Regions from separate parts of the Planococcus sp. APC 3906 genome, predicted to be linked through region 1. Evidence: predicted binding sites of a transcription regulator. Region 1 holds the regulator's gene; the other holds the start of a gene.
The links. Region 1 encodes LexA, which represses DNA repair genes until DNA is damaged. Its sites were predicted from a motif close to CGAACATATGTTCG; they were not measured.
Positions count from the first base shown of each region.

Region 2: uvrB (excinuclease ABC subunit UvrB) is a predicted target of LexA. The motif match lies at 2,377-2,390, and genes of this name have one in related genera.

Region 1 is NZ_JASDCW010000004.1:132,685-137,413, reverse strand. Features, by position in the region: gene tkt (transketolase) at 1-334, opposite strand, end outside; gene QMA09_RS04180 (DUF896 domain-containing protein) at 459-692, opposite strand; gene QMA09_RS04175 (YneB family resolvase-like protein) at 751-1,404, opposite strand; gene yneA (cell division suppressor protein YneA) at 1,401-1,718, opposite strand; gene lexA (transcriptional repressor LexA) at 1,884-2,504, shown strand; gene QMA09_RS04160 (class I SAM-dependent methyltransferase) at 2,565-3,299, opposite strand; gene QMA09_RS04155 (hypothetical protein) at 3,370-3,564, opposite strand; gene QMA09_RS04150 (hypothetical protein) at 3,737-3,937, opposite strand; gene QMA09_RS04145 (TM2 domain-containing protein) at 4,177-4,494, shown strand; gene glnA (type I glutamate--ammonia ligase) at 4,542-4,729, opposite strand, start outside.
Region 2 is NZ_JASDCW010000032.1:3,320-8,048, reverse strand. Features, by position in the region: gene uvrA (excinuclease ABC subunit UvrA) at 1-319, opposite strand, end outside; gene uvrB (excinuclease ABC subunit UvrB) at 326-2,308, opposite strand; gene QMA09_RS14805 (IDEAL domain-containing protein) at 2,535-2,774, opposite strand; gene QMA09_RS14800 (competence protein ComK) at 2,952-3,506, shown strand; gene QMA09_RS14795 (YhjD family protein) at 3,552-3,917, opposite strand; gene QMA09_RS14790 (ABC1 kinase family protein) at 4,524-4,729, opposite strand, start outside.

The sequences.
Region 1 (4,729 bases):
CTACGCCAACTGTGTGGTGATATTCCGGATGTCCCGGTGTTTTCGAATCCCATTGGCGGAAGTTTTTGATCTCGTCCAATTCAAGCCCGTAGCCGCTCAAATGCAGCAAGCTGTATAAAAGCATTGAACCATGCCCCGCTGACAGTACGAAACGGTCACGGTTGAACCAGTTCGGATTTTTCGGGTTGTGGTTCATGTGTTTAGTCCATAATGTATAAGCCATAGGAGCTGCTCCCATTGGCAATCCCGGATGCCCTGAGTTCGCTTTCTCAATCGCATCGATGGAAAGTGTACGTATAGTAGTTACCGCAAGTTGATCTGCATGGTTTGACATAAAAACATCCTCTCATTAACAATTTTAATCCTATTCTAGTGTAGTCAACAATAGGCAAGAATACAACTAGAAATGCGCAATAGCCGAGCGCTGAAGTCTAGGCACAACAAAAAAAGAATAAGTATTAATTTAAATACTTATTCTCCCGAATATTTTTGACTTTCTCCGGCGTAACATCGTTGCCTTCCGGATCAATCACTTTTACGTTTTCAATTGTGCCGCGCATCGTTTGGCGGAAAGTCGACAAGTATTCCTGGCGCAATGCAGATTGTTCTTTTGCCTCTTCAATGGACAAGCCCGCGGTCTTGGATTTTCGTGATAATTCGTTAATGCGTTTTATTTTATCTGGTGATAACAATAGAATCCCGCCTTTCTTCTACCATATCGTACAAAAGAAGCGGGATTTCTGCAATATATTAGCCTTCTTTCATCTCAAGGAATTCCCTGTAGCGTCTGTGGACGGTTGCTTTGCTTGCCTGATAGCCGAAGCCTTGCAGCGTTACCGCAATTTCATGGAACGTCAGCCCATTCTGTTTCAGGCTGACAATCTGGTCGATCGGCAGGTCTAAGCGCTCGCGGCCATCAGGGTTGCCCCGGCCTTTAAGATTGCGTTCAGGCTTGTAGCCATTTTCAACAGCGCGTTTCATGCCGCGTTTGATCTTGGCATTATGTATTTTGCGCTGGTACTCTTCAACAACCGCTAAAATCTCCAATACCATGTCATCCATATCGTTCAATGCGATGGGTCCTTGATCGGTCAATGTAAAAACCTCCACGCCATATTTTTTCATGACATGAAGCAGCGCGATTCGTGCATGGCCACGGCCAAGGCGGGTTTCATCCTGGATGAATACCGCTGAAACTTTATCGGTTTTAATGACGTTGAGCATCTCCAGAAGCCCTTCCCGGTCCATTTCGTAGCCGCTGTGCTGATCTGTAAAGATGTCTGAAACCATGTATCCTTGTGCAAATGCGAATTTCAATAATTCTTCTTCCTGCCGTGCAAGTGAACTTTCCTGTGTGTCTTTCGTGGTGCTGACGCGGCAATAAATTAATGCAGATTTCTTCATTCTGCATCACCCGCCAGTTTGGTGGTTTCGTCTGGGGCGAATTTCAGTTGTTCGCTGGGGATTTTGATCGATTGTCCGGCTATGATCTTCGGAGTGCTTAAGCCGTTCTCCTTCATGATTTCTTCAATCCACTCCTGATGGGGAGTATTGCCGCTGAAAGATTCCGCAAGTGTCCATAAAGTATCGCCTTGTTCAACTTGCACCAGGCTCATTTGGCCTTCCTGCGCATTATGGGTGAACACCGAATAAAATGAAAAAGATAGGATCAGAAGAAATAGTACTGTCAGGTAAGAATTTTTTTGGATGAATGTCATAAGAACCGCCTCCTAAGAATGTGTGTTCGGAATGTATGTTCTTACTTTAATGCGAACAAGTGTTTTTGTCAACAAATAAATTCGAACCTATGTTTGCATTTCATATCCCAAGTTGGTATACTATTGGTAGAAAACATGCTGAACTACTAAAAAGAGGTGAAACTGTTGAAAAAAGTATCGAAGCGCCAAGAAGATATTTTGACATTCATAAAAGATGAAGTCCGGGCTAAGGGCTATCCGCCATCCGTACGTGAAATCGGAGAAGCAGTTGGCTTGGCATCAAGCTCGACTGTCCATGGCCATCTTGCCCGCCTTGAAAGCAAAGGCTTGATCCGCCGCGACCCGACAAAACCGAGAGCAATCGAAATTATCAGCACAGACGATTCACTGATCGAGAAAAGCCCTGTCCTTCATGTACCGCTCGTCGGTAAAGTAACTGCTGGCGTTCCGATCACTGCGATTGAAAATGTGGAAGAATATTTCCCGCTCCCACAAACCTACGGAACAGAAGACGACCATATTTTCATGCTTGAAATCATGGGAGAAAGTATGATTGAAGCTGGCATCCTGAATGGTGACTATGTCGTAGTTAAACAACAGCAAACCGCTAACAACGGCGACATCGTTGTGGCGATGACCGCTGATGACGAAGCGACAGTCAAACGATTTTTCAAAGAAGACAATTATTTCCGCCTGCAGCCTGAAAACTCATCGATGGATCCAATCATCGTAGACCAGGTCTCCATCCTTGGAAAAGTGGTCGGCGTATACCGCCAATTACATTAATCACATACACAAGCATAAAAGCGCCGAGAGAAATTTCTCTCAGCGCTTTTTTAATTGCCATTATTTTTTTTGGCCAGCCAAAATCAGCATCAGCGGAATGCGTTCCCGCCGTTCAAACTCAGCATCGGAATCAAAATTGGCCCGCACAGGATGGCCCTCTTTGAGTGCCGTTACAGTAAGCGCTGCATTCGCAAGCGCTGTGAAATAGGTTTCAATTGTCCGGTGATGCTTGACGACCGTCTTTCCTATCCAAGGTTCTTGGCGTTTGCCTTCCTTGAAATAATCATCCACCAGCCAATCGCCTCTAAGCTCCCCTTGGTCTTTGCTGGTAAATGCTGCTGTGGTAACCGGGTGCTGTACAGTGAAAACGAATTTCCCGCCCGGCAGCAGCGAGCGGTGGACTTCTTCAAACAAGCGCTCGATATCTGACAGGTAATGGATGACAAAACGGGAGACGATCAAATCGTATTGCGCACCGTTTGCTTTAAACAGCTCAAGGTCTGCTGTTTCGATTTCCCCTCCCAGAGACGCTGTGGCTTTGGTAGCCAATTGCGCCATCTCTGTAGAGCCTTCAATCCCTGTATACGATGCCGCCCCTGCCGCAAGCAGCTTTTGGCCGAATGAGCCGTCTCCGCAGCCCAGATCCAAAATTTCTTTGCCTTTGACGTCGCCAGCCAGCTTCCAAATTATCGGTTCTTCAATCGCGTTGTTTGGACTTTCTTTGCGGTTGCGCCGCTTTAAATAACGATTCAAAAAATCTTTTTCATCGTAAACACTTGAACCTCTGTATTCCATCCATAGCCAGCTCCCTGCCATTAATTTTCTGCATAAAAAAAGCATCCGATAAAACGCGATGCTTCAGGCCTTATAATTCATAGACCATGATGTATTTTACTTGAGTGATGGTGATACGGTATAGGCGATCGTTGTCCTGGTCAGTAATTTCAAACGTGCCATGGGTAGGAATATTCCGCAATGCTGATTCCTTATCTTCTGCATATGATGTCAGGACAATAGTATTGCCTTGGTCAAAATAAAATTCCACTTGAAAAGTTTTCATGCATAGGGCCTCCTTAAAATCAGATTATTTTCGCTTCTGTCTATCATACACCATGAAAGGGGTGTGTTGTGCATTCTTTTTTTGAATTCAATCGCATAAAAAAATAGGGAAAACCCCGGATACGGACTCTTGGGGAGCCGAATCCGGGGTACCGGTTTTCCGAAGATCGTATTCAATTTTTGCTTTCTTGCTTTTGCTGTTCCGAAATCCACCAATCGATATGCCTCAAGTCAAAAAAGATTGTATTGGCGTAGGACTGGCTATGTGGAATCTGCCTTTTTGCAATGCCTTCATTAATCTGCTCTTCAGTCATCGGGCACCCTGCTGATTCTAAATACTTCAGCAGATCTTTTACCCCTTGAATTTTTGTCAAATTAATCACCCCCCACAAAATCTTCTTAAGCACTAAGAAAATTCAGTACGGGTTATTAATCCTATTTATGAATTCTATTAAATAATACCCCGGTGCCCATTGCGCTAAACGCTTCATAATAATAATTCCGGAAAAAATTTTAAAAATAAAAATACATTTTATGTATTTTAATTAGTTAATTAGCTTTACAAATGCTAAAAAATTAGTAAAATCAAATTATAAGGGGAGTGAGAGAAAAGATGGATAATCTTTTAGCAAAACAGAATTTAAATGCACAGCAATTGACGTTATTGAATGGTGAATATGAGGACAAGAAAAAGAGCACGGCGGCAGCCTATCTTCTCTGGTTCTTCTTGGCGCCGATCGGTGCACACAGATATTATTTGGGAGACATCGGTGTAGGAATTGCGATGACATTAACATTAGGCGGTTTTGGAATATGGGCATTGATTGATGTTTTCTTTATCGGCGGGCGTTTGCGCGCAAGAAACACAGAAATTGAAGCAGATCTAATCCAAAAAGTTTTGGCTACATCACCTGCAGAAAGAATTGCATAATTATTAAAAAACCGCCAGCGCAATTTGCGCTGGCGGTTTCATTTTGCTTAATACATTTTCAGGTATTGCTCGCGCTCCCATGGGTGAACCGCAATGCGGAACATATCCCACTCGATTTCTTTCGCTTCTACAAAGTTGTTTGTGATGTGTGATCCAAGTGCTTTTGTCATCACTTCGTTGCTTTGGAACTCTTGCAGAGCTGCGTACAATGTTGGCGGAAGATCTTGGATGCCGA
Region 2 (4,729 bases), on a different contig from region 1:
AGATTTCTGTCACAGTCGCAACTGTGGAACGCGGATTTTTGCTTGTGGTTTTCTGGTCGATCGAAATAGCCGGGGACAGCCCTTCAATTAAATCCACATCAGGCTTATCCATTTGCCCTAAAAATTGGCGTGCATAAGAAGACAGCGATTCAACATATCTGCGCTGCCCTTCCGCATAAATCGTGTCGAACGCCAATGAAGATTTTCCGGAACCCGATAAACCCGTCATGACAACGAGCTGGTCACGCGGGATGACTACATCTATATTTTTTAAATTATGGGCACGTGCGCCTTGTATGCGTATCTCTTGGTTTTTCAAGTCTGATCATCCTTCCGCTTTCAATTCGAGCACTGTATCGCGCAATTCAGCTGCGCGTTCAAAATCAAGCGCTTTGGCCGCTTCTTTCATTTCTTTTTCGAGCAGGGAAATGAGTTTTACGCGGTCTTCTTTTTTGAGCTTTTTGCCCGATACTGCTTTTGATACATATTCTTCGCCTTCTTCCGCAGCCTCTGTAGCGCGGATGACGTCGCGGATTTTCTTTTGTATCGTAATCGGCGTGATGCCGTGTTCTTCATTATAAGCCGCCTGGATCGTGCGCCGGCGCGTCGTTTCATCGATCGCTTTAGTCATCGAATCGGTCATTCTGTCGGCGTACATGATAACGTGCCCATTCGAGTTCCGCGCCGCGCGGCCCATTGTTTGGATCAATGAACGCTCAGAACGCAGGAACCCTTCTTTGTCCGCATCCAGAATCGTCACTAGCGACACCTCTGGAATATCCAGCCCTTCACGCAGCAAGTTGATGCCGACAAGGACATCGTAGACACCCATCCGCAGTTCCCGGATGATTTCGATGCGTTCGAGTGTTTTGATTTCGGAATGCAGATAATTGACTTTGATGCCCGCTTCTTTCAGATAAGCGGTGAGGTCTTCCGACATTTTCTTCGTCAGCGTCGTCACCAGGACCCGCTCGTTGCGCTCGGTGCGCTGGCGGATTTCGTCCATTAAATCATCGATTTGCCCTTCGATTGGCCGCACTTCGATGGTCGGATCCAAGAGCCCTGTCGGCCGGATGATCTGCTCGACCATTTCCGGCGTGTGTTCAAGCTCATATGGCCCCGGCGTTGCCGAAACGAATACTGCTTGATGGATATGCTCTTCAAATTCCGTGAAGGTCAACGGGCGATTATCCATTGCCGAGGGCAGGCGGAAACCATGGTCGACAAGCACTTTCTTGCGCGCTTGGTCACCATTGAACATGCCGCGCACCTGCGGCAGCGTCACGTGGCTTTCATCGACAACCAACAGGAAATCTTCCGGGAAATAATCGATGAGCGTATAAGGCTGCGCGCCAGCTGGCCGCAGCGTCAAATGCCTTGAATAGTTTTCGATGCCTGAGCAGAAGCCCATTTCGCGCATCATTTCCAAATCGTAGCGCGTACGCTGCTCCAGGCGCTGCGCTTCCAGCAGCTTGTCTTCTGCGCGCATCTCTTTCAGGCGCTCTTCCAGCTCTTCTTCGATATTGGCGATTGCCTTGACCATCTTATCTTCACGCGTAACAAAGTGGGATGCTGGGAAAATCGCGACGTGTTCGCGTTCACCGATGATTTCGCCCGTCAATGCGTCCACTTCACGGATGCGGTCGATTTCATCGCCGAAAAATTCCACGCGCAGGCAGCGTTCATCGCGCGATGCCGGGAAAATTTCCACCACATCGCCCCGTACGCGGAACGTTCCGCGGATAAAGTTGATGTCATTGCGCTCGTATTGCACATCGACCAGTTTTCGCAACAGCTGGTTGCGCTCGATTTCCATCCCTTTGCGCAGCGAAACCACGAGCTCCCGGTATTCTTTCGGGGAACCGAGGCCATAGATGCAAGAGACCGAGGCAATGACAATGACGTCATCGCGTTCGAACAACGAACTCGTCGCCGAGTGGCGCAGCTTATCGATTTCATCATTGATGCTGGCATCTTTTTCGATGAACGTATCCGATTGCGGCACATAGGCTTCCGGCTGGTAATAATCGTAGTAGCTGACAAAATACTCAACCGCGTTATCCGGGAAAAATTCCTTGAATTCGCTGTAGAGCTGCCCCGCCAAAGTTTTGTTATGCGCCATCACGAGCGTCGGCTTTTTCACTTGCTGGATGACGTTCGACATTGTATACGTCTTCCCTGTCCCTGTCGCCCCGAGCAGCGTCTGGCATTTCTTGCCGTTGATGATTCCTTGCGTCAGTTCGGCAATTGCAGCCGGCTGATCGCCTGCAGGCTCATAGGGTGCCTGAAGATTGAATTCCTGTTTCATGGTTGATGCCCTCCGTTCGTTCATTGTCTCTATTTTATCATATGCCCTAAAAATCCCCTAACAAAAAGCGAACATATGTTTTTTCGCTATTTCTTTTGAATCTTCAATGGTGCTTAGAGAATCTATTTCCCTTTATAGAGACCCTTCATTGCCTTAAAACGCAAAAAAATGCATCGGACTGGGTCCGATGCATTTTTGAATCTTATTCTATTAAAAAGCTGCTTGCTCATTCTTCTTCGTGTTTTAATGTCTTCAATTGTTCGCTATACGTGTTGAATGCTTCACGGTCGTTATTGTCCAGGGCTTCATCGATGAGGTTCATCAGCTGTTCTTCTTGCTGAGAGCGGTGAACATGCTTTAGGAATAGATCCAGGTAGATATCGTTCAAAAGTTTTTCCGCTTCAGTCGCTTTCTTTGTTTGAGCCATCGCTTTCATGAAATCAGCGTAAGAATAATAGTTTTCCATTCTTCATCACCCCGAATGCTTTTCATTAGTATACAATATAATTTTGCAAAGAACAATCGTTTTTTGAAAATTCTAATGAAATAGAATATATTTTATTTTCCTCCGCAAAGCCTTTGCTAATTTGCATTTTTTCCTTATAATGTTATATGTATAGTAAATTTGAGGGGTGTATAATACATGAGCAAAAAGAATCATCAGCTCTTATCATATACGGTGTGCAGCAATACCTATGCACTTTTGCCGTATATTGACGGCCATAGAAACTGGACGCGGGTCATTGAAGACCGCAGCGAATTCATCGTAGAGGAATCCGTCTATAAAATCATCAGTTCTTCGTGCAGATTTTACAGGGGATCCCTCGAAAGCGCCACCCTCTATTCCCAGAAAGCGATCCGGGTCAAACATAAGCCACCTGTCATCATCGGGGAATACTATGGCAGCCCGCTCATTTTCTTTCCTACCCATTCACCGAAGAACCGCGATTCTGTTTGGTTCAATTTTGATGCGGTCGAGTTGATCGACAGTGAAGACACGATTAAAGGAAGTCTTGTACACTTGAGCAACGGCATCAGCGTACCGCTTGATGTGTCGCCCATCGCCCTTAGAAACCAGCATTCGTTTGCCGGTTCGCTGCGCCGCTTTTTCAGGAATTCCCAGCAAATCCATAAACAGCAGATGGTCTATTTGACGAAGCGGCGATATCCGCCCCGCGCTCAGCATCCGATGGATTGACCGGCGAAACTTCAGTTATTGTTCATTTGCGGCTGGCGGCCCTGGTTAAATCTCCCGGTGGGCCATCGCCAAATAGATTCGCAGCAGCTCCTCCACTTGATTGCGTAGGCGCAAATTCAAATAGCGCCTGTGATCTTCGTAGCCCCCATGGTAAAAGACATATTCAGTAAAGGTGTCATCGCCTGTCCCCTTCAGCATTTTCATATGCTGCTTGCGCATATGGATGTTCGTTTCCTTCAGCTCCTTCTGAACTTTCCGAATCGCTCCATCCACCAATTCAACGTATGGCCTCTTCAATTTAAAAGGACCCTGTTCGAATAATGCACGGTCGCGCTCCAAAATGATCAGCACCATCGGCAAATACATCGCTTTTTCAAAATAGACGATTTCCTCTTGTGAGATTAACGGCATTCTTAGCACCTCCTCAAAAAGGGAACGTTTGTTCTTATTTTTAATTTTAGCGTCATTTCAGGAAATTGCAATAGCCTGTGTTAAATAATCCTTTCTACGATATTCACCTATATAAGTTGAACTAATGAATATTCATAATCGATATTCCGCAAAACAGCTACGCTTGCCGCGGGCGAGCGCCAAGCCTCCTCAGTCGCTTTGCTCCTTGCGGGGTCTCGGCTATCTCGCTTTCCCGCAGGCAAGACTTACCCGAAGCTTGCGAGGGCAAGTCTTTGCGACGAAGCGCATAGCGCTGCAGGAGCAGTAAGGTTTTCTCAGCTGTTTTGCTCCATATCGAGAGATATCTTAGCGGAGGCGCGTCAAGGGGCTAGGCGAAGCAATGAGACGAGTGTTCATGTCGTCTCATTGCGAGAGCCAAGGAGTGCCAAATACTTTTGGCAACTTCTTTGCGACGAGTTTGCGCAGGAGCAATCGTCTTTGCACTGCCCAAAGCGTCCGAAGCGATTTTCAATATGATACTTCTTTAGTTCAACTTATACATACGGTCTTGCCATGAAAAAAAGAGCTGTCCGGAATTCTGTTTTGCAGAATTCCGGACAGCTCTTTTCATTTAATTGAACGGTAAATCCATAATGAACCGACGAAAAATCCGGAAGACACCCACATGAACGGCTCATGCCAGAACCACACCGACACCGAAATGCCGGTGAACGACAGGATGGTGAAGATGCCGGCAAACATGCGGCTTTGCAAATCGCGCTCATGCTGGCGATTGCGTCCGTCGCGATTTTCGATGTAATGGCGCATGCGCT